One region of the Paenibacillus sp. SN-8-1 genome, then DNA from elsewhere that is predicted to be linked to it. Evidence: predicted binding sites of a transcription regulator. Region 1 holds the regulator's gene; each other region holds the start of a gene.

Region 1 (6,080 bases):
CCCTGATCAAATATACCTGGGACAAGGCGGACAATAGAGATATCCGGCATTTGAGACTTGATGCTGTTCTTAACCTGATCAAGGCTGACTCCATTCTTCGCCAGCTCCTGGTGGTCAACCTTACCATCAACGACCCATACCACAATATCTTCTCCCGATGTACTTTTGCCTTCGATCACCCAGCACACGGTATCCCATACGGACTTACTGGCATGTGTTAACGAAGCCAGATTAGCCTGCTGCTTGGCCACAATGACAGCAGCGTTCTTCTCGTTCCAATAATCCTCCATCGAATACACATAATATCTCTGAATTCCAAACAGAATCAGCAGGGCGATAACTATGGACATCAAAATCCATTTCGTTTTTTTCTTCATGCGATCACTTCCTTTCACTCAGAAGTGCTCCGCTTAGCGGGAGAGCAATCCTTCGAAACAAGCTTGAGCTTCTCTGCGTACCCGCTCTTCATCAATGGTCAGACAGCTGCCATGCTTAACAACCTGATTCCCGTTCACCCACACATGTTCAACGTCCTTAGGGCCAGCGGAATATACCATATGAGAAATGAAATCCGTATGCGGAATAAAGTGAGCTTGATCGGTATTCATAGCAATGAAGTCAGCCTTCATGCCTTCCGCAAGCCTTCCGGTATTTGGCAGGTATACGGACTGAGCACCATAAATCGTGCCCATTTTAAGAGCTTCTTCTGCCGGTACAGCCGTCGGATCACCTGATACACCTTTATGTATCAAGGCTGCCAGCCTAATCTCCTCGAACATGTCGAGGTTGTTGTTGCTTGCTGCCCCGTCTGTACCCAAGGAGACAACAACCCCTGCCTTTTGCAGATCAACGACACGGGCAACGCCGCTGGCAAGCTTAAGGTTGCTCCCAGGGTTATGCGACACCGCAACCTTATTCGTAGCAAGAATCTCGATCTCTTCATCATTCAAATGCACGCCGTGGGCGATGATTGAAGGTCGTGAGAAGAATCCTAGCTTTTCCAAATGCATCGTTGGACGAAGACCATACTCATTGATATTCTGCTGCACTTCAGCGGCAGTCTCGGACATGTGGGTATGCAGCGGAAGATCCAGGTCATGAGCCGCTTGAACGAACTTCTCAATGAATGCAGGCGGACAAGTGTAAGGGGAATGCGGGGACATCATGGTCGTAATTCGCCCATCCGCCTTGCCATGCCAATCTTGGGCGAACCGTATCGCCTCTTCCAGCTTCTGCTGCTGTACGTCCTCAGGACATAAGCCAATGGCTCCGCGCATCAGTACAGCACGAATTCCCGATTCCTCCGTTACTTTAGCTACCTGATCCATATGGTCATACATGTCCAGGAAGGTTGTCGTACCTCCCTTAAGCATTTCCACGACAGACAGCGCGGTACCCCAGTATACATCTCTGGAGGTGAACTTGGCTTCCATCGGCCACATCTTCTCCTGCAGCCAAGTTTGGAGCAGCATATCGTCCCCATAACCGCGCAGCAGAGACATCGCTGCATGACCATGGGTATTAATCAGCCCTGGAGCAAATAGCAGGCCCCTTCCGTCAAAAGTGTCTGTCCCCTCTTCGACCTCGGGACGAGACTCTCCGACATATTTGATCAGATCGTCCTCAATTAACATATATCCCTTGACCACAGAACGTCCTGGTTCCAGCACAGCAAAGCTTCCGTTTTCAATTAACCATTTACGACTCATTTGTCACTGCTTCCTTTCCATCTCCCAAATAATATGCCAGGCTGAGCAGATCCGTTGTAAAATCTGCCGCGTGCAGGCGTATCTCGGCAGGCACCTTCAGAATTGTTGGCGCAAAGTTAAGGATCGCTTCAATTCCAGCATCGATAAGCTGATCGGCTACCCGTTGTGCCTCAAAATCAGGCACAGTTATAATTCCAATCCGGATACCCAGCTTCTTCACGGTAGCACCAAGATCTTCAATCGGCTGTACGGTCAAGGAATTAATCTTCTGGCCGACCTTCTTCTCCGAGGCATCGAAGACCGCCACGATCTTCATATTGTCCTTCAAGTACGTATTGTAATTGGATAAGGCCTGACCCAAGTTCCCGGCCCCGACAAGGGCCACATTGATCTGCTGATCCAAGTTGAGGATTTGGCGAATCTTCTCGATCAGATAGGAGACATCATATCCGATACCTTTACGACCAAAATCACCGAAGTATGCAAGATCTTTGCGAATTTGAGCCGGGTTCAGATCCAGCTTTTGTCCAAGCTCCTGCGATGAGACGGTTGCGACTTCCCGAAGGCTCAGTTCATTCAGAAAGCGCAGATATACGGGTAATCTGCGTACCACCGCATCTGAGATTTTCTCCGATTTCATTTCTTTTTCCCCCTAATGCTAATGAGTCCGGTTGATCACCGGTGGCCAAGCCATTCCGAAATCCGAGGCACCATTTGGTTGGTGGGCATATGCTCCATCTTTGGGCCTGGCAAAGAATAAAGGAAATACTTCCCGTAATAGGACTCGAGAATTCGTGTATCATATACAATCACGATACCGCGGTCCTGGGAGGACCGCACCAGTCGTCCAAATCCCTGCTTGAAGCGGATAACCGCCTGCGGGACGGACAACTTCATAAATGGATTCTTCTTCTGCTGCTGCAGCCGCTCGCTCTTGGCTTCTACCAGCGGATGGTTCGGAGGTTGAAATGGAAGCCGTACGATAGCCAGACTCGTAAGAGCCTCCCCTGGAATATCGACACCTTCCCAGAAGCTGCTCGTACCGAGCAATACAGAGGCCTGCTGGCCCTGAAATCTTCGAGTAAGCTTAGTCCGATTTCCGCTGTCTACTCCTTGTCCAATGACTGTAATCCCCTGTGTAGATAGAACCTCTTTCAGGGGGTCATATACCTGTCTAAGCATACGATAAGAAGTGAACAATACAAGCATGCGTCCTTGGGTAGCAATTGCCGAATCAGCCAAGGACTGTACGAGTGTATTCACGAAATGATCGTCCCCGACACTGCCCTTCACACTTGGGAAATCCCGAGGGATGACGAGCAGGGCCTGTTCCCTGTACTTGAATGGTGAGGGAAGCAACGAGGTCAATAATTGATCCTGCTCAGAAGCTTCCGTAAGTCCCAGCTGCTCGATCATATATTGAAACGACTTGTCTACGGATAAAGTAGCAGAGGTCATGATAACGCTCTTCTTTTTATCAAAGAAAAGAGCTTTAAGCTGTTCACTTACCTCAACGGGTACAGCATAAATTTGCAGAGACCGGCTGCGGTAATGACCGTTACCTTCAAGCCAGTAGACCGTCTCCTCATTGTCGAGCTTCATAAAAGAACGGATACTGTCCCTCTCAGCTCCCAAATCCTTGAACAGACCGCTTATATCCGTCACCAGGCTCTCAGAGCTATAACTTTCGTCATCTTCCTTTAGCTCATTCACCATACGTTCGCCTTTGCGAATTACCGTACCCATAGTCATGTAAATCTGATTCTCGATTTCACTAAGCGCATCCCAATTCTTGGGCTTTTTGTGCGGAAGCAGACGAAGAACGAACTGTCCCGGGTCTCCGGGAGCGGCATCGCTTCGCTCAGGCATGAGTCCGAACAATTGATCGCTGAGACGATCCCAGTTCTCCTTGATCTCAATAATCTCAGGGTACAGATTATCAATTACACTCATCCACTCGCTGGCCTTCTCCGACCCGCTGGTCTGAAGCTGAGCCCGCAGATTCGGAAGCTGACCCGTCTTACTGTCCTTGAAGAGGCGTGTCAAGGTGTGAACGACCGTGAAGTATTTCATATTCATACCCAAATGCTTGCCGGCTACTTCTTCGAGATGGTGTGCCTCGTCAATGACAAGACGTTCATAGCTCGGAAGCAGCTGATGACCCGCCTTCACATCTGTGAACAGCTTCGAGTGGTTCGTGATCACCACATCAGCTACACCAGCCTCGTGTTTGGCCTTATGATAGAAGCACTTTCTGAACCATGGACATGAGCGTCCCAGACAGGAATCCGATTCACTGGCAACCGTCTCCCAGAAATCAGCTCCCCGATTGCCCTGGTTCAGCTCTTCATCATCCCCGGTCTCGGTCTGGGTTAACCACACGATCATCTGTGCAGCCGTCATAACTTCTTCCTTTGGTGTAGTGAAATCTCTCTTGTTTATTTTATGTTCAAATTTGCGCAGACACAAATAATGCCCTCTTCCTTTGAAGATTGCTGCCCGAAATGGAAAAGGAACCACGTCCGTAAGCAGAGGAATATCTCTCTCGCGGAGCTGCTCTTGCAGGTTGATGGTATGCGTACTTACCATAACCTTCTCTTCAGACTTAACGCTGTGATAAATCGCAGGCAGCAGATAACCGAGTGACTTCCCTGTACCCGTACCTGCTTCGACCAACAAGTGCTTATCCTCATCAAAGGCCTTCATGACGTCTTCAAGCATGATATTCTGAGCTTCCCGCTCTTCATACCCAGGGAGCTTGCTCTTCAAGTTCGCACGAACATCAGCCATAAACTGCTCGAAAGATTTATCCTTCAGAGGATTATCGAAATCCTCACTTCGCGGCGGCTTGATGTCAATCCAGTCTTCTGTCCGAAGCGCGAACTGACGGTAATAGGTGAACCCATCTGTTGAAGCGTCCGTTTCCCTCTCCCTGATCTGGAGTGCAGCATCAAAGAACCATCCCAAATCACTGTCCTCGCCTGAGAACAGGTCAGAAAGCCGCTGCAAAGCGAGAAGTGGAAGGTCATCAATCTCTTCCAGACATTTAGCAAAAATAAGTGCGGTAGCCAAGGCATCGGAATCGGCTTGATGAGGTCTGTCATGGGTTACCCCAAATTCACCGGACACAAAGCCAAGCTGATATGATGTAAGCGAAGGAAACATTATTTTGAGGAAATCCATGGTATCCAGGATTCTCCCCGTAAAGGGTAAATAGCCCGTTTTGTCCAAAGCACTCTGTAAGAAATTAAAGTCAAAAGCAACGTTATGGCCAACGAGGATCACATCGTCCAGAAGAGGCACCATTTCCATCATAACCTCATCCAGTAAGGGAGCGTTCTGTACATCCTCCTCGGTAATCCCTGTTAACCCAGAAATAAAAGGCGGAATCGGTACACCCGGCTTCACATACGAGGAATATACCTGGCTAATCGTACGATCATGATCTATAATAGCAAGCCCAACTTGAATAATTTCATCAGAGGACTGGTTACCTGTCGTTTCAAAATCGAGAACGGCATATTTCATTATATACTCATTACCTTTCATTCCAGTCTCTCTAACAGCATATCAAAAAAAACTCGGTTTGGAAATTAAGACATGCAAACAAATATTCGCACCCCTCTTTTACCCTATAACAAACAAAAAACGATGCGAAAAAATCCCATTGAATGGTCGCATCGTTCATCAAATTAAGATACATTACAATAATGAAGTAAGCTGGGCTCCGAACTGCAGGGATCCCCGTTTTTGTTGGCATACATCCAAATTATTCAAGGGCTCAGTAAATGAAGGATCAATATGATGGGCTAATGTAAAATATTCTTGTGCTTTATCCATATGGTTCATCTTCGCTTCAATACAACCAAGCGCATTATAGACGATGGATCTAAGCCGCTTGTTGTCCGTCAATGGCAGCACCCATTGAAAATGCCGTCCCGCCTCCCGGGTATCATTCATATTCAAATAGGACATGGCCAAATAAATCCGGGCCAACAGGCTGTCTTGAAACTCCTCGGTGGTACGCTTGAACTGTTCGGCCGCATGGGAATACATCATTAGCTTGTAATAGCCCTGTCCCTTAATGAAGGTACCCGACTTCATCTCAGGCAGCTCCACAATCTTAGCAGAATCCGTTAACCCCCAGCTTTTGCGTACATCACTCATTTTCTCTTCAAAAGAAAGCCACTCCTCAATAATTCCATCACTCATAGCTTTAAGCAATTGCCACTTTTTGCCCAGCTCCTGCTTCTGGTTACCTTTAGCGATCGGGTACATCTCAGCGATTTCCTCCAACATATCATTCATTTCCGCAAATACATGCTGAAACATCATCTGCATCCCACCCTAAACGAAAATGAAATCAAGCAG
Region 2 (6,080 bases), 1.0 Mb from region 1:
CCCCACAAGATGCCCAGCAGCAGTACAAGCACAAATACTCTCGGCAGCCAAATCCGGGCAATCAAATGCTCCCAGTCAATCGGGGGTTCGGGGACGTGAGAGTGAACGGTACTGTATACCGGTTCATTGCGACGATCTGCTTGGGGGACGTTGCCTTCTTGCCGTGTTTTCGGGAAAGGCCGCACTTTCTGATCCTTGCTCTGGTGTTGCTGCAGGCGTTCAAGCTGTCTTTCCAGACGCTGCACTTTCTTCTCTAGCTCATCAACCCGGCGATGGATATCCAAGACTTAGGCACCTCCTTTAAGTTGCCGTACAACTATGCTGCTGCCGTTTTCATAAATTTGGTAATAGTATATCACGAATTCGGGTCTGCAAATCCACGTATGCGCTTTGCCTACCAATATTTTCGTATCGATAGAGCCATCTTTTTCTGATAGTATTGCGGGGGTCAATCAGTTATTCAGAAGAGGTGGGCTATGGTGAGGCAGGCAAAAGTGAGAACAGCGGTATTATTGGTCATTTGTATATTAAGCGGTATTCTGGGTACACAGAGCCAGGTCTCTGCGGGAGCAGAGAATCTTCCATTCACAGACCTCAGCGGTGCATACGGAACTAACGAGATTGCTAGTCTATATAACAAGAGCATTATGAAAGGAACCTCTCAAACCCAGTTCTCTCCGGACAGGCCGATTACGCGGGCCGAGAGCTTGACTGTGCTGATTAGGCTGCTGAAGCTTGAACCGGTACAGGGAGCCGTTGCCGCATTCACGGATGTACCTGCAAGCAAGTGGTATTACGGTACGGTGCAGGCGGGTGTAGATCTCGGAATAACCGAGGGGACATCGTCAACTAAATTTGCTCCTGAGCAGCCTTTAACTCGTCAAGAGGCGGCGGTATGGCTTGTTCGGGCTTTGAAGCAATCGGATACAACAGTCGAGACAGCGCCAGCATTCAGTGATAAAGGGGAAATGGCAGCCTGGGCTGTACCATCGATTGCCATCGTACAGGAGTTAGGCCTGATGAAGGGGGATGGGGGAGCGTTCCGTCCAAATGATCCGATTACACGCCAGGAGACGGCGGTCATGATGGCAAGAGTTCTGGAGACCCGCGATTGGTCCTCCAAGATTGACCAGCTGCCTGCTTCAAGGATCGAGATGGGCTGGCAGTACGGACAGACCACAAGCCAATATGAACAGAGTATCCTGAAGTCGAATGTGAATACCCTTTCTCCGCGGTGGCTCTTTCTGGAGAAGAATGGGACGATCAGTCAGTCGGTCGACCGATCGCTTGTTACTTGGGCGCATCAGCATAACAAGGTGGTATGGGCGATGCTTGGCAACCGATTTGATGCCGACGCCACACATAGTATATTGGCAGATAAAGTCAAGTCAGCGGCAGTAATCAAACAGATTGGGGATCTGGTTCGGAATTACAGCCTGGATGGGATTAATTTTGACTTCGAGAATATATATCCATATGACAAATCCGGCTTGACCTCATTTATTCAAGATCTTGCGGCACGTCTTCATAACGAACAGGCGAAGCTCTCCGTCTGTGTCTCACCAGATTTGGGGACGGATTGGACAGAAGCGTTCGATTATGCGGCGCTGGGCACAGCAGCGGACTACATGGTGCTGATGGGATACGATGAGCATTGGGGAGGGGGAAGTGTGGCGGGTTCAGTATCTTCACTGCCTTGGCAGCAAAGCGGACTGGATCGGCTTATTGCTAGTGTCTCTGCCAAGAAGGTAATACTAGCCCTTCCATTCTATACGAGAGATTGGTCACTGAATAAAGATGGCTCAGCAGCTTCCTCGGCAGAGCTGACTCTGGCACAGCAGAATAAGCTGATGTCAAGTTATAGCCTTCATCCTAAATGGAACGGGGCTGTCCAGCAGTACACGGCCGAATATACGCTAGGAAGCGTTCGCCACCGGATTTGGATGGAAGATGGCCGTTCCCTGTCAAGGAAATATGTAATGGGGGCAAGCCGCCAGATCGCGGGCTTCGCGTATTGGTATATGAACAGCGAGAGCGCGGATGTCTGGTCGGCTCTGCGAAATGCTAACCGGTACACCGGGTACTCATTCTGAGGATTACTTCCCTCTGCGGAGCACTTGATTCAATACCTCGGATAAAATAAGTCCCATAGCTATGGCGCCCGAGATTAGAAACGCCTCGGCAGCGAGTTGGACGGCTGTGTTATATTCGTTCTCGACAAATTTGCGCATAGAATCATAAGCGAGGCCGCCGGGGACCAGAGGAATTATACCGGCAACACTGAATATAATGACAGGCATCTTATAGAATCGGGCAAAAAACAGGCTGATCATTCCCACAATCGCGGATGCGGAGAGTGAAGCCAGAACTGGACCAAAGCGCGGCTGCAGCATGAGATAGATCACCCAGCTCAGCATGCCAGCAAGGCCGCATTGAAGCAGGGAGCGCTTAGGCGCGTTGAACAAAATTGTGAACGCGGAGGATGCTATAAAGCTGGCGACCAGCTGGGCTACCATAACCATAACTGAAGACCTCTTTCATCTTAGAAAAATATAAACACTACGGCGATGCCCGCACCAATGGCGAAGGCGGTAAGAAAGGCTTCCGCTCCGCGGGAGAGACCGGATACCAAATGGCCAGCCATTAGGTCTCGGACGGCGTTCGTGATCAGAAGGCCGGGTACGAGGGGCATCACCGAGCCGATGATGATCTTGTCAAGTGAGAGTCCGATCCCTGCACGGACCAGCAGCACGGAGACCAGACCTACGAGAAAGGCGGCGAACAATTCGGCGAAGAATTTGACCTTCACCAGCCTATGAAAATATATGACGGCAGAGTAGCCGAGTCCCCCGCTAACAAGGGAGGGGAGAAGATCCTGCCATCCGCCCCGGAACATGATCATGAAGCAGGCGCTTGCAATTGAGGCCGCGGCAATCAAGACCCACACGGGAAAGGCATGGGCGGCATGATCTATTCTCATCAGTTCCTGATGTGCTTCTTCTGCCTGAATCATACCGCTGGTGAGCTTGCGGGAGACACTGTTCACAGCCGTCACCTTCTGCAGATCCGTGGTTCGTTCAGCAATCCGGATCAGCTTCGAGGATGCTTCGCTGCCCGCTTGAAATATAATCCCTGTTGGTGTTACATAGCTATGGGAAATGGGGATACCGAGACTTGTGGCAATCCGTGTCATGGTATCCTCCACACGGTAAGTTTCGGCCCCGCTTTGCAGCATGATTTTACCGGCTAGCAGACACAAATCAGTAGCCGTGTCAATATCGGCTTTATGATTTGGTTTAGAAATTTCCGGGGTAAGTTCCAAATTGATCTACTCCTCTTGGCTTGCAACTCGATTTGACCGTCCACATTATATCATGTGGAAGCAGGGGGCGGCATGTTTAGCTTGGTGGAGAAAGGGTAAGTGATGAATAAGTGACGCAAGTTATAAATGTGACAGAATTATAAAAATAATTTGAACAAATTATGAACATTTTGTTGCGGTTTGTGGTATACTTAATTCATAAGCAAGCCCTTTCAACATTTAACCAGGAGTGATGAACATGTCAGCTAAAGTATATCCTTTCAGTAAAGTTCAGCAAATGAAAGATGATGGCTATACCGTTGCTTTTTATATGACCGTAATATCCTGGGCGCTCCTTGCATTCGGTGTTGTGCTGTGCCTCTTCAACTTATCTGAGTTCAACGACCGTAATCTGGCCTTGATGGGCGGCCTTGGCGCTATGATCTCCAGTGTATTCGTGTATACGATCGGAACCTCGATATATCTGGTTCAGTCCAATTCGAATAAGAATGATAATTGATTAGCTTTCAAGCGAGATAAAAAATTATTAAAAACCCTTTAGACTGATGTCTTAAAGGGTTTTTTTGCGTCCATATTAATAGTTGTGAACACTTCGTGAAAATAATGCCTTCAAATGGAAAGGAATTTATGACGATTTGGTTAACACGTGACAAATCTCACATGCAATCTGATAAACTGAAACAGCTTTGATGTGTATGGGTAATTTATATTAATAAGTACAGCTTGAACTTGGATATCCATTCGGTTCATTCTGTACCTGATGAAGAGGTGATGGGAAAATGAAAAGCAAGCGGTCCGGCTGGAAACTGCTCACGATTCTGGTCTTGAGCTATGCTGTGATCATCGCAGTGTCCGTAGCCCTCGGATGGGATAAGTTCATCGTGCTTGATCCGAAAGGACCTGTGGCTGAAGTTCAGCAAAAGCTGATCATTCTAACAGGACTAATATGTATGGCCGTCGTGATTCCAGTTATTGTTCTCATGGTGTTCATTGTATGGAAATACCGGGATACTCCAGACAATGATGCGCCTTATCAACCTAATTGGCATGATAGCAAGCTGCTTGAAACCATTTGGTGGGGGATTCCAATCGTTATTATTATTGTGCTTGGTATCTTCACTGCGCGCGATACGTATAAGCTTGCCAAACCCCCTGTAACGGATGCGAATCCGATTACGATCCAGGTTACTTCACTGGACTGGAAATGGTTGTTCCAATACCCGGGACAGAAAATTGCGACTGTGAACTATGTGCAAATTCCGGCAGGCGTTCCGGTACGCTTCCAGCTGACATCGGATGCTCCGATGAACTCCTTCTGGATTCCACAGCTCGGCGGTCAGGAATATTCGATGCCAGGTATGGCTATGCAGCTGTGGCTGCAGGCAGACAAGCCAGGCAAATATTTCGGCTCTGGTGCTAACTTTAGTGGTAGGGATTTCGCTCATATGCAATTCGAGGTGGAGTCCAAGCCACAGGCAGAATTCAATGAATGGGTGAAACAGGTCAAGGCTTCTTCACCGGAGTTAACCAAAGAGGGTTACACTCAGCTGGCGAAACCAAGTACGGCCAAACAAGAGTTCTTCTCGTCCTATCCGGATGATCTGTACACCGAAATTGTTGATAAGAATGGCGGTATTTATATGAATCACAGTATGGATAGTATGAATTCCGGCAGTTATAACGGTTCAACAAAACCATAATGACAGGCGAAAGAGGGTTACGTAATGTGGGAAAATATTAAAGATTTCGCCTCCACTTTTTTCGTCACCGGTGATCCGCTAATTTATGGTGCGGATGTGTCCATTGCACTGACGAGTATCGCAATCGTCTTTGTTCTGACGTATTTCAAAAAGTGGAAGTGGCTTTGGCGGGAATGGATCACAACCGTCGATCACAAAAAAATCGGTATCATGTATCTCATCGCTTCACTGCTTATGCTCTTCCGCGGCGGTGTCGATGCGCTGCTGATGCGTACACAGCTGGCTCTGCCGAACATGAAGTTCCTTCAAGCAGATCACTACAATGCTGTATTTACAACTCACGGTACGATCATGATTCTCTTCATGGCGATGCCGCTGATGTTCGCCTTGTTCAACCTGGTTGTACCTTTACAGCTGGGTGCAAGGGACGTAGCTTATCCGTTCCTGAACTCGATGAGCTTCTGGCTGTTCCTTATGGGAGCCATGTTGTTTAACTTGTCCTTTGTCATCGGGGGTTCACCTGATGCCGGATGGCTTAGCTATCCGCCGTTATCCGAACTGTCTCACAGTCCGGGAGTCGGAGAGAACTTCTACATTTGGGGGATTCAGATCTCAGGTATCGGTTCCTTGGCAACAGGGATCAACTTCCTGGTAACCATCTTGAAGATGCGTGCACCAGGTATGAAGATGATGAAGATGCCGCTGTTCTCCTGGTCTGTACTTTCCAGCTCGATCATGATCATCTTCGCGTTCCCGATTCTGACCGTTACGCTGGCTCTGCTCTTCCTGGATAGATTCCTGGGGGCTCACTTCTTCACCATGGATCTGGGCGGCAATCCGATGATGTATGTCAACCTGATCTGGATGTGGGGTCACCCGGAAGTGTATATCGTGGTTATTCCGGCATTCGGTATCTTCTCTGAGGTTGTAGCAACCTTCTCGAAGAAGAAGATATTTGGTTATAAATCGATGGTATTCTCTATGATGCTCATCAGTATTGTATCCTTCTTCACATGGGCCCACCACTTCTTCACGATGGGTTCCAGTGCGAACGTTAA
Region 3 (6,080 bases), 2.2 Mb from region 1:
ATAAAAAAAGACCGCAAATCCAAATGACGTCAGCCCATTCATTACAAAGCTCAAGTCATAGGAAATCTGAGCAAGCACCCCGCTAAGTGAAGTACCCAGAGCCACGCCAATATTATTGGCTACATAGATGACATTGAACAATTCCCCACGCCGATCCGCAAATCGAAAACCGACAAAGGCCTGAATAGCAGGCATGGATAATGCATTGCAAAAACCGACCATTAGCATCAAGAGCATAAATACCCCAAAATGTGCACTTGCGATTGGCAGCAGCCCCAGCGCCAGCGCATTGAGGGCAAGGGAACCTACAATCAGCCTCTTAACACCCACGCGGTAATAGAGGGATCCTCCCAGCACCTGGCCTACAATTCCGCCGAGTGATTGGATCAAAATCACAAGCCCTGCGTCGGTCATACTATGCCCAAGCTCTTTGAATATATACATCGTAATCAGCGGCCACATCAAAGCACTGCCTGCCGCATTAATCAAGCTAGCCAAGAGAAAGATCTTCACTTCTCTCGGGTAAGTCTGCAACCATCTCATAACGGGTAATACTCCTATCTGATTCCTCTTCTTAGATGAGTGAAGTTCTGCAATCAAGCAAAAAGGAGCCCCGCGGGGCTCCTCTCAAGAACGGTCTATACTATATTTCAACTGTTAGTCTTCTGCCCAGGCTATCAGTATCCTCCATAACAAGCGCCCCTGCAAGCACCTACATTGACGCTTTACATCAATAACATTGAAGGGGGGAATGATGGGACAGCTCTTTAGGTTCGCTTTACATCAACTACCGTAGAGAAGAAGGTGGCTCCTCCTGCCATATCTGCCAGACGACTCGGGGTGAGTGCGTTAGCGCGCTGCCTCCCCTGGTCTCCTTCCCACCACAGCCCCTGACTGACCACGGTACCCGGAAGCATTTTATCTACAACCACCGCTTTAACGACATAGCTGCCGCGGTCATTCCATACGATGACCTCATCCCCATCATTAATGCCCCTAAGCTGCGCATCGTCAGGATGAATCTGCAGGGCAGGGCCCTTCTCCAATGACATCAGCTTCGGTACATTCGCGAAGGTCGAATTCAGGAAGCTGTGATTCGGCGGGGAAATGAACATCAGGGGATAGGCCGCTCCCTGATCTGGACGCCTCAGTCCGTCATAACCCTCATGCAGCGGAACATAAGTCGGAAGCGGGGGCTGACCCGCCTCGGCCATCTTGGCGGAGAACAACTCGATCTTGCCTGATGGAGTGGTCAGCCGGTCCAGATAGTGTACCCGTTCCTTCACATTAAGCTGCACGAACCGGTGATCCTTCAGTGCCTCGTAAGTAACGCCTTTGAGATATGGATTATCTTCCTTCCGCAGGGCAGCCTGAATCATCTCGGATTCCGTCTCCTGGAACGCCTCATCGTCAAAGCCCATCGCCTTTGCGAGCAGCTTAAAGGTCTCCACATTACTCTTGCTTTCCCCGATCGCCGGGATTACCGGCTCCTGAAGCTGCACATAAGTATGCCAATACGATGTGTACAGGTCTGTATTCTCAAAGGTAGACGTGGCCGGCAGCACAATATCCGCATATTTCGCGGTATCTGTAATAAAGAGATCGTGAACGACGGTGAACAGATCTTCTCGCAGCAGCCCTTGCTCTACCCTGCCTGTATCTGGAGCCACAACAGCCGGGTTGGCGCAGTAGACGAACAAAGCGTGGATAGGAGGAGCGAGCTGCAGAAGAACATCTCCCAGCTGATTCATGCTGACAGTCCTCGCGTCCGGGTTCGGCCGCAAGTCAGGCCGCTCCAGAGCATCGCTGTTCACCTTGGCATAGGGTCCATTGGACTTGAAAACCCCGCCTCCCTTAACCAGCCACTGACCGGTCAGCGCGGGCAGGCAGGTGATGGTTCTGACCGTCATGCCGCCATTGTCATGATGCTGAAGTCCGTTGCCAATATGAATATAAGCCGGGGAAGTCTCACCGTACATCATGGCAAGCTTCACAATATCTTCCGCGGGCACGCCTGTAATCGAGGCTACAAGCTCAGGCGTGTACTCCCGGACATGCTCTCGCAGCTCCTCATGGCCTACGGTGTACCGGGCCAGGAACTTCTCATTTACCAGCCCCCGGTCAAACAGAACATGCATCATTCCCAAAGCAAGAGCTGCGTCCGTCCCCGGGTACAGTGGAATGAACCAGTCGGCTCGATCTCCGGTCCGGTTGCGGTGAACATCGATCACAACCAGCTTCGCCCCGCGCTTTCTGGCCTTTTCGATAATTGGAATCATATGCATGTTCGTGCTCACAATATTGCCGCCCCATACAATGAACAGTTCAGCCTCAGCAGCATCCTCCGGAATCGTCCCACCACCGAACCCCATTGTATACTTGAATCCTGCATTGCCCGCAGCATTGCAGATCCCCTGCTGGAGCTTGGTTGAACCCATACGGTTAAAGAACCTCCGGTCCATGCCATCGACACTGAGAATCCCCATATTACCGTAGAAACTGTATGGCAGAATGGTCTCTGGCCCGTGCTCAGCGATCAACCGCTTGTAGCGGGAGGCAATCTCCGTAACGGCTTCCTCCCAGGAGATCCGTTTGAAATTGCCCTCGCCCTTCGCGCCTATACGCTTAAGCGGATAGAGCACGCGCTCCGGGTGATACACTCGTTCCGTCATGTTCCGGACTTTGTTACATATAGCGCCTCCAGTAATCGGATGCTCGGGATTCCCCGTCACCTTGACAATCCTTCCATGCTCTTTATGCAGTAATAACCCGCAGGTATCCGGACAATCCAGTGGACACACAGCAGGGAATATTCCATTCTCTTGTTCTATCAAGCTCATCTCTCCCTTTAACCTGATCTAATCTATCATAAAGGGAGAGTCTGCCGACTGCAAAAAAATATTAATTAAAATCCGTTTCAATTTAAGCGGGACGAGGTAATAATGATTAAAGTTCAGCATAAAGCAGGGTTATTCCCCCAAATCCTGCTTTATGCTGAATTTTGTGTTCTTAGGCAAATTTTATACCGCGCTTTTCCGAAGAGGCTCTGCACCCCTTAAGTTCTGCTGCCCTGCTGCCTTCTCTTTGGCACCACGGAGATAGGCCAAGTAATACGCCCCCGCGACGAAGACAGATCCTCCTACAAGGTTCCCGAGCCAGACGGGAATAAAGTTCCCGAAATACTGGGCCCATGTATAATGTCCAGCGAAGATCGCAGCCGGAATCAGGAACATATTCGCGACTACGTGCTGGAATCCAATAGCCACGAAGGACATCGTAGGGAACCAGATTCCGAGGATTTTGCCGCTCATATTATCCGCACCATAGGATAACCAGACCGCCAGCGCCACCAGCCAGTTACACCCGATCCCGGACACAAAAGCCTCTACAAAGGTCGCATCCAGCTTATGCCCAGCCATCTCGACGGTCTTGGCCAGATAAGGACCGGTCTCTGTCAATCCGGCCACATGGCCGAAGAAATAAGCAACGAAAAGAGCCCCGGCAAAGTTACTAATCGTAATGAAGATAATATTAACGGCTCCTTCACGAAGGGTTATTTTCCTGGCCATACCGGCAAGAGGAACCGCCATCATATTCCCGGTCAGCAGTTCACCACCCGCAAGCAGTACCAGGATCAGGCCAACCGGAAATACAGACGCCCCGATAAACGTCGCAAAGCTGCCCCATGCCTTGGGGGCACTGGCAATTACACGAATATCAAGCAAAAATCCAAGGGCAATGAATGCACCCGCCAAAAATCCCAGAATCAACATCGTAACCAGCTTGTTGCGCGCCTTGTGTGTCCCATTCTGAACCGTGATCTCCGCAATTTGGTCCGGTTTATAATATGCCATAGCAAAGGCCTCCCTCAGTAGTGTTATCTCTCACTCCAATCCTATTGTAGTGCGTGCTCCCGGCGTATAAAGTAACAAAAGTCATAGTTAGTGAATATTTTCACATATTGTTAAGAACTATCCTTCCTCCATAAAAAAAGCTCCCTTCCCTTGGGAAGACAGCTTTATAAATGCCAAATTACAGCTTGCTTATATACTTTGTAATTTGCGTCTTAGTTAATTTGGTTCCTTTGTTGTACTCTACAAGTCTCCATGTCTTCTTGCCATTAATTACATTCTCCTTAAGGATTGCATGCCAGCTGCCTTCCTTTTCGACGTATATTCTATCCTTGATGGCCTTACTCCATTTCTCCATTGGCATATGTTCAAAATCACCAAAGGACTGCCAAAGCTTCGGGTCATAATTTACGGCTTCAATGTAATACCGGGTTAGTTCCACGTAATAATATCCTTTACCGAAGGCGTACATCCGCTCAATTTGAGGAGAATCTTCATTGCCGCCTCCAGCTTCCCAGGAGGGAAAATAATAGGCCCCGTTCTCATAGTACGACTTGCTGACTTTCTTCGGAGTTACACCAAATAGGCTCTGGATATACTGCTCCGTGTCCTTCTTCGGAATTTTGTAGTATGGCCAATCATAGGTCTTCCCATCTTGATCGGTAAGGGGACGAACCACTATGCTCTTCATTAGCTTCTTCAGTGGACCGATTCCATATTTGGTCGTATTCGTGGCCGCAATGCGGACAAGCTCATCATCTTTATAGGATTTAATATCGAAGTGCTGAACTTCTTCCGGAAAATTGCCGAGGAATTCCATCATTTGCTTCTTCTCACTCAACGACTTATTAGGATAAATGTTCGTGCCAAGCGGATCAGATATTTTGGCAGCAATCTGTAGATCAGGTACGGATTGCGCATTCGAAGTATGCACCTGATATGTATTTAGGCCCAAGGCTGCGACCAGCAGAGCCGCAACTGTTTTTCTCATTTCCCATTCTCCCTTGTCCATAGATAATCTTAACCCACCTCAATCAAGGAAGCGATTACCAGCAGATCAAAAACAACCGCCTCCCAAAGAAGACGGTTGTCAGAAGTCATATTGTTCATGTTCTAATGAATGTGATGATTATACGTGTGCCGGCTCTCTCGATGGAACAGGAGGAAGCGCCTGAAGCCCGGCCGTATTGAGGAAGTTCCATGGCTTGTTGTAATGCGGCTGGAAGAAGAAATCGATAAAGGCCAGCTGCTCCATCTTCATATTGTTCTGAACGCAGACTGAGATCGTATTGATCGATTGGGTAAGATCCGCTTTCGACATGAGCTGTGCTCCGAGAATGCGGCGGGTCTCTTTTTCAAATACCACCTTAAGCTTAACGGGTTCGTGAGTCGGCATGAACTCAGGACGGTAGTTCTCATTGATGATAACAGCTTCCGCATCAATCCCTGCCTCTTTCGCGGCAACTTCGGTCAGTCCGGTCCCTGCAATGTTGTCCTCATAAATCTTGATCCCCGAAGTGCCTTGAGTTCCCATGTAAGACACGGTAGGCTCCACCAGGTTGCGGGCTACAAGCGTTCCCATCCGAACCGCATTGGTCGCCAGCGGAATATAAGCGTGCTTCTTCGTTGGATTATAGAAGACTGCGCAGCTGTCACCAGCGGCATATACATTCTTCTTGCTGGTCTGCATGAACTCATCCACGATGATCGCACCGTTATCCAGCATATCCACTTGGCCCTTTAGCAGGCCCGTATTCGGACGGAAGCCGATACACATGATGACAAGATCCGCGTCATATTCGCCCTTGGAAGTTACGACTTTAGTGACATTGCCATTCTCCCCTTCGAACCGGGTTACCTTCTCCCCAAGAGCAAGCTTGATTCCATGCTCCTCAAGGTTCTTCTCGATGACATCCGTGAATTCCGGATCGAGGTATTTGCTGAGAATGCGTTCTTCGGCATCAATCAAGGTGACCTGCTTGCCATTCAACTGAAAGGCTTCAACGAGCTCCACGCCAATATATCCGGCTCCTACAACCACGATATTACGTGATTTCTCAGCTTTCTCGATAATGGTATTGGAATGATTCCAGTTCTTCGAGAGAACAATATTGTTAAGCTCACTGCCTTCAAATTTAGGTACGATCGGCCATGACCCCGTAGTTACGATGAGCTTGTCATAGCTGTCTTCAAATTCTTCTCCGGTCTGGAGGTTACGTGCAACCAGCA
Region 4 (6,080 bases), 420 kb from region 1:
TTCGTGCCTGTTAATTCGCTCTCCAGCCCAAGCGACTGAGCCAGGCGCAAGGCGGATGCCTTTCGCCCGATGAATGAATCAGGACCCCTCTCGATTATGTAGCCATCTTGGCGTAATGTATGAATTTTGCCTCCTAATTCATGACTTTTCTCAATAAGTGTAAGCTCCAAAGGCTTTCCAGCCTTCTGAAAATTATTCTTCAAATAGTAAGCGGCACTGAGTCCGCTGATTCCTCCGCCGATTACAGCGATTCTTTGAGCAAGTTCACTCATCTTATATCTCCTGCCTTACATTTTTGTGTTAACGTATCATAACTAAACTTGAGTATTTGTGACAGAAATCACAAGGATAATCTCATGTTTAAATATAATCTAATTATGAGTAGCGGCAGTAGATCGGTTCTCAGTCTACTACCAACCATTCCAAGGAGGAATACAAAATGAACAAATATACATCTACCGTGAACGCCACCGAGTATCCGCCGCAGTTAAAGCACAAGGTGATTTTTGAGACCTTTGACGAATTAGAGCCCGAACAATCCATGCTGCTCATCAACGACCATGATCCACAGCCGCTGTATTATCAATTCTCAGCAACCCGTAGCGATCAGTTCAGCTGGGAATATGTTGAACAAGGCCCAGAGTGGTTCCGTGTAAAAATTACCAAACAGTAAAACGAGGGTTCAATTATGGCTGATATTCACATCGTCGACGAACGCACCATCAAGATCACAGCCGGTATCCCTGATGCGCTTCATATGATTCATGAAGCCGGATCCAATGTTCATAAGTACGCCCGGGATATTGTAACTATATTTGAGAAAATGTCGGAATTCGACTATATCTACTACTGCTTCTACGCTTATAACAGTGCTTTATTATTCGAGCACATGCTGGATATCGACCCTAAGAAATATACTTCCTTCAGCATGGATGTCTCGGACGCCTTCTTCCATACCCTGTATGGAGGCATGGCTGCACTTTACGACGAAGCAAATCTTTGCCTAAAGTCTGTTGACAAGTAGATTGTCTAACTGAACTCCAGCTCTAAGAAAGGACGTTGATCGAAATCCCAGCAAGATATAAGACTGTACGAGCTGTCCTGCTTGTGCTTGCGGCTTTGGCTTTGTTAATTACAAGCGGCTGTGATTGGAGTAACGACGATCCAGGCGATACCAAGTTGCCCTCCGGCAAACCCGAGGTGCAGCGGCTGAATCAGCCCCCAATTCCACCTGTAATCACTCGCAAGGGCAATGAGGTATTTATTGAAATGACCGCCCAGGTCACTCAAGTTGAAATTTCCAAAGGTGTGCCTTATGAAGCATGGACGTTTGACGGCACTGTACCAGGACCCGTGATTAGAGTTAAGCAAGGTGATCAGCTTCATTTCACACTGAACAACATAGATCCCCAGATGCCTCACTCCATGGATTTTCATGCTGTGCATGCAGCTCCGAATCATAAATTCATTGGTGTGATGCCAGGTCAGGAAGGCACATTCACCTATACGGCGAACTCGCCAGGAGTATTCATGTATCATTGCGGGACCAAGCCGGTCCTCTTGCATTTGGGCAACGGAATGTATGGCATGATTATTGTTGAGCCGAAGGACGGATATCCCACCGATCAACAGATAGACCAGGAATACACGATAGTACAAAGTGAATGGTATAAGGAGAATGACTACCAGGCATTTCAGAACGCCAAGCCACGTTATGTCGTCTTTAACGGTAACAACTATACCCTGACAGAGCATCCTCTGAAAGCCAACGTCGGAGACCGGGTTAGACTGTATGTTCTGAACGCCGGACCTAATGAAGTATCCTCCTTCCATGTGGTTGGAACGTTGATGGATACAGTCTACCTCGATGGTAATCCTGATAATGTTCTGCATGGCATGCAGACCGTGCTTCTCCCCGCAAGCGGCGGTGCTGTGGTGGAGTTCCAGCTGACCGAAGCTGGCGATTACACCATGGTGAGCCATCAGTTCAATCAAGCCTCTAAGGGAGCGGCCGGTCTAATTAGAGTCACTCCAGATGGCAAATAATTGTTGATTCGTGTGTGAAAGAAAAATGCTCCGCTCTGCTATCCACTGCAGCTGTGTGAAAAGTAATACACAACCCAAAAACCGCTCAGGTGTTGACTTTACTGAATCAACTTCAGAGCGGTTTATTTCGTTGTGTATTCGCTCTCTAATCAGGTATGTGTTAGCCCTGTTCATCAGCCACTGCCAAGGCACGTGGAATGTAGGCGCAGTAAGGGTCACTTTGCAGATAATCGCCGGTCATCGCGTATGCTCTTGCCCTTGATCCCCCGCAGAGTTCTTTGAACTCGCAGACTCCGCATTTACCTTTCAACAGACTTTTGTCGCGCAGCTCCTTCATCACCACAGAATTACGATAGATCTCTCCAAGCTGCTGCTCTCGCACATTCCCACTAACAATCGGCAGGAACCCGCTGGGATATACGTCACCAATGTGGCTAATGAACACGAACCCGTCCCCATCATTCACACCTTTCGGAGCCCGTCCGAGCACATCTTTCCGCTTCATAACTGAGCTTGGTACAGGATTTGAATGGGAAGCGGCCAATGGATTATGGGCGCTCAAATGATCTGCTCTTGAAGCCGGGCCTGATGAGGAATTCCCGTGGCGCTGGCGGTTCATTTCCTGAACATAGACCCGCCGATAGTGCGGTGCCTCCGTAGCCTTGATGCCATAAGGAACCTTGCCGGATAGCTCTGCAAGCCATTTCATCACCTCTTCATGCTGCCCAGGAGAAATGATATCCTTGACCATTCCCCGGCCGGTTGGCACCAGGAAGAATACACTCCATAGCACGGTGCCCATCTCCTGCACTTTATGTGAGATCGCTTCAAGGTCATGAAGATTATAATTCGAGACCGTTGTGTTAATCTGAATCGGCAGTTCAAGCTCCTTCAACCACTCAATCCCCCGCATGGTCTGGTCAAATGAACCCTGGGTTCCCCTAAAATGATCGTGAATTTCAGCACATGACCCATCAAGACTGAAGGCCCATCTGGACAGTCCCGACTCTTTCGCTTTCTCAATTGCCTGCCTGGTGACTCTTGGTGTAGCGCTCGGTGTCATAGAGACTGAAAGCTGCTTCTCGTTCACCGCATACTTAATCAGCTCGTACAGGTCAGGACGCATCAAGGGATCTCCTCCGGTAAAAACGAACAAGGGATTGTCCAGTTCCGCGATCTGGTCGATCAGCCTCTTCCCCTCCTCAAACGATAACTGCCGCGGATCTGCGGTATATTGAGCCTCTGCCCGGCAGTGAAGACATTTAAGCGCACAAGCACGTGTAACTTCCCAAATGACAATAAAAGGCGAGCGCGAATAATCCCTTTCCTTCTTCATCTTATTCATGCTGTTTCCTCCTATTCAAACATCTCTGCTAATTGAAACTAACACAGTTGTTTGAGCGGCATAGTGATACCTGTCACATTGCCAGATTAAGCCTTGTCTGATCAGTTGCCCGATTACCGCGGTTGCACAGAATCCATCCTCTCAATTACGGATTCATGTCATTATGGCAACTCATATCCCATGCCAAGCTTCTGTAATTTACCGACATATAGCTGCCGATCAGTGAATGCAATTGGTTATGTTCGATCTGCAATGGGTAATTTCAGACATATGTCTACTCATTAGAGATTTGGGAGGAGGAGTAACATGAGGAAGCTGCTTGAATTGCTTACGGATGTGGCGGATCAAGTTAATCTGACCCTAGTTGAGACAGAAAAAATGGAACACCCCCTTGTAAAGTTATTCCACGCTTCACTTATAGATGAGAAATTGGCGCTGGAACGGCTGCTGCCTAGATTACAGTATTCCGAACCCCCATTAGATGAAATCAAGAATGATCTTTCCATTGTATATCTGAATGACGAGATCGTTGAACCCACCATTCGGGCATGGCTTCGTGCCGTAAAATGGATGGACCACAAGGATTCTGAGGAAGCGAAAAAGCTGGAGAAACGATTTCCTGGTATCAAGTCCCTTCTTAAGGACGCAGGAGCAGAACTTAAGGAAGTCTATGGGGCTGCCGCCATTAAATTTGTCGTACCCGTCTTTTATCAATCTTGAGTAGAGAATGGAGGTTCGTTATGAGTTGGGACAATGAACGTATCGATATGAATGTCTACAGTCAGGGTGAGGTGGACCGCTGGGTCTACAGCACCTGTAATTTATGCTCTGTAGGATGCGGCTGTCATATCGCGATTAAGGATGATCACATTGTCGGTATCAAAGGAAATGGAGCTCATTCTATTAACCGCGGCCGGCTGGGCCCTAAGGGTGAAAACCAGTGGTATGCGAACAACAGCACGGACCGGGTGCTCACACCTTTGATCCGCAACCCGCAGGGAGAGCTCGTTCCGGCAACATGGGATGAAGCTATGGAGCTTATCGTATCTAAAGTGAAGGCTTCTCAGAAGGAAAAAGGAAATAACAGTATTTCTATCTATTCCACTGGCCAAGGTTTTCTCGAGGACTATTACACTATTGCCAAAATAGGCCGTGCCGGGCTAAAGACGCATTTGCTGGATGCGAACACAAGGCTGTGCACAGCCACCACTGAATTCTGTCTGCTTCAATCCTTCGGTGCAGATGGTACTCCTGCCTCCTTCGATGATGTTGACGAGGCAGAGACCTTGATGCTGTTCGGACATAATGTTGCTGAGACAGGCACCGTGCTGTATGAACGGATCATGCAGCGCAAAAAGCGCAACGGCAAGCCATATATCATTACGGTTGATCCCCGGAAGACCCAGACGGCCCGGAGCTCAGACCTTCATTTACAGCTCATTCCAGGAACGAATGTTCCTTTGCTGAACGGATTAATTAACCTGATCTTGCAAAACGGGGCTGCAAGCAAGGGCTTCATTGAGCAATATACCATTGGTTATGAGGAGATGGCCGCAAGTGTTATCGAATGGACACCGGAACGCACAGCCCAGGAGACTGGAATCCCCAAGGAACAGTTAATAGAAGCGGCTAGAATATTATCGGATACACCTTCTCTGGTCACCACAACTCTGCAGGGTGCCTTTCAGAGTGCTGATGCTACAACCACTTGCGTTGCCATCAATAACCTTCACCTGATCCGCGGTCTCATTGGAAAGCCGGGCTGCGGTCCTCTCCACATGGCTGGACAGCCAAGCTCGTCTGCGAATCGGACTGCTGGCGGTGTAGGGACCTATCCAGCGCATCGAAATCCAATGAACCCGGATCATATTGAAGAAATGGGACGCCTGTGGAATGTGGATCCGATGCAGCTTCCCGTTGGCCCCGAGAAAGGAATCGAGGATCAGCTGGAGATGATGGAACGCGGACAGATTGGGGTGTTCTGGAATATTGGAACGAATCCACTTGTCTCTCTGCCGAACCGCCGACGGGCCAAAGCCGCGCTGGATCAAGTTTTTGTTATCGTACAGGATCATTTCCTGACTGAAACATCCCGAGTAGCTGATGTGGTACTGCCTGCTGCCATGTGGGGCGAAAAAGAAGGTACGATGGAAAATGCGGACCGGACTATCAACCTGCTTCGTAAAGCAATAGATCCTCCCGGTCAAGTGCGCACCGATCTTCAAATTTTGCTCGATTTCGCTGACCGTATGGACTTCCGGGATCAAGACGGACAGCCTTTAATCTCGTATTCTACCCCCGAGGAAGCCTTCGAGGAATGGAAGACGGTATCCAAAGGACGTCCCTGTGATATGACCGGTATCACTTATGACAAGCTGGAACAAGCCAACGGACTGCGTTGGCCGGTTAATGAGGCGCATCCAGAAGGCACGCCCCGCCTCTATTCTGATCTACAATTTCACACGTCACCGGAGTATACCCAGAGCTACACTAAAGTTCAATTTACGGGACGTTCTCTGACTCAAGAAGAATTCATAGCCAAAAATGCAAATGGGCGTGCCATCCTTCATCCGACTCGCTACACTCCGGCTTCCGAGAGACCGGACGGAGACTACCCGATGTGGTTAACAACGGGACGTTTGGTCTGGCATTGGCATACCCGTACGAAGACCGGGCGCTCTCCTTATCT

The links. Region 1 encodes Rex, which represses fermentation and respiration genes when NADH is low (regulators of the CRP and FNR family bind a similar motif). Its sites were predicted from a motif close to TTGTGAAATATTTCACAA; they were not measured.
Region 2: ACRRNK_RS04545 (ubiquinol oxidase subunit II) is a predicted target of Rex. The motif match lies at 3,967-3,984, and genes of this name have one in related genera.
Region 3: ACRRNK_RS20305 (formate/nitrite transporter family protein) is a predicted target of Rex. The motif match lies at 3,943-3,960, and genes of this name have one in related genera.
Region 4: ACRRNK_RS11505 (TIGR04053 family radical SAM/SPASM domain-containing protein) is a predicted target of Rex. The motif match lies at 3,453-3,470, and genes of this name have one in related genera.

The regions. Positions count from the first base shown of each region.
Region 1 is NZ_CP194782.1:1,991,453-1,997,532, reverse strand. Features, by position in the region: gene ACRRNK_RS09440 (DUF5590 domain-containing protein) at 1-377, opposite strand, end outside; gene ACRRNK_RS09435 (amidohydrolase) at 411-1,709, opposite strand; gene ACRRNK_RS09430 (redox-sensing transcriptional repressor Rex) at 1,699-2,349, opposite strand; gene dinG (ATP-dependent DNA helicase DinG) at 2,385-5,237, opposite strand; gene ACRRNK_RS09420 (tetratricopeptide repeat protein) at 5,412-6,044, opposite strand.
Region 2 is NZ_CP194782.1:964,774-970,853, forward strand. Features, by position in the region: gene ACRRNK_RS04520 (DUF2339 domain-containing protein) at 1-284, opposite strand, end outside; gene ACRRNK_RS04525 (S-layer homology domain-containing protein) at 477-2,093, shown strand; gene ACRRNK_RS04530 (threonine/serine exporter family protein) at 2,097-2,516, opposite strand; gene ACRRNK_RS04535 (threonine/serine exporter family protein) at 2,543-3,322, opposite strand; gene ACRRNK_RS04540 (hypothetical protein) at 3,561-3,821, shown strand; gene ACRRNK_RS04545 (ubiquinol oxidase subunit II) at 4,102-5,022, shown strand; gene ACRRNK_RS04550 (cbb3-type cytochrome c oxidase subunit I) at 5,047-6,080, shown strand, end outside.
Region 3 is NZ_CP194782.1:4,148,825-4,154,904, forward strand. Features, by position in the region: gene ACRRNK_RS20295 (MFS transporter) at 1-543, opposite strand, end outside; gene ACRRNK_RS20300 (molybdopterin-containing oxidoreductase family protein) at 768-2,840, opposite strand; gene ACRRNK_RS20305 (formate/nitrite transporter family protein) at 3,021-3,854, opposite strand; gene ACRRNK_RS20310 (hypothetical protein) at 4,033-4,842, opposite strand; gene ACRRNK_RS20315 (FAD-dependent oxidoreductase) at 4,981-6,080, opposite strand, start outside.
Region 4 is NZ_CP194782.1:2,409,860-2,415,939, forward strand. Features, by position in the region: gene hemG (protoporphyrinogen oxidase) at 1-272, opposite strand, end outside; gene ACRRNK_RS11490 (DUF2249 domain-containing protein) at 440-673, shown strand; gene ACRRNK_RS11495 (hypothetical protein) at 689-1,024, shown strand; gene ACRRNK_RS11500 (multicopper oxidase domain-containing protein) at 1,060-2,046, shown strand; gene ACRRNK_RS11505 (TIGR04053 family radical SAM/SPASM domain-containing protein) at 2,207-3,391, opposite strand; gene ACRRNK_RS11510 (hypothetical protein) at 3,698-4,111, shown strand; gene ACRRNK_RS11515 (molybdopterin-dependent oxidoreductase) at 4,132-6,080, shown strand, end outside.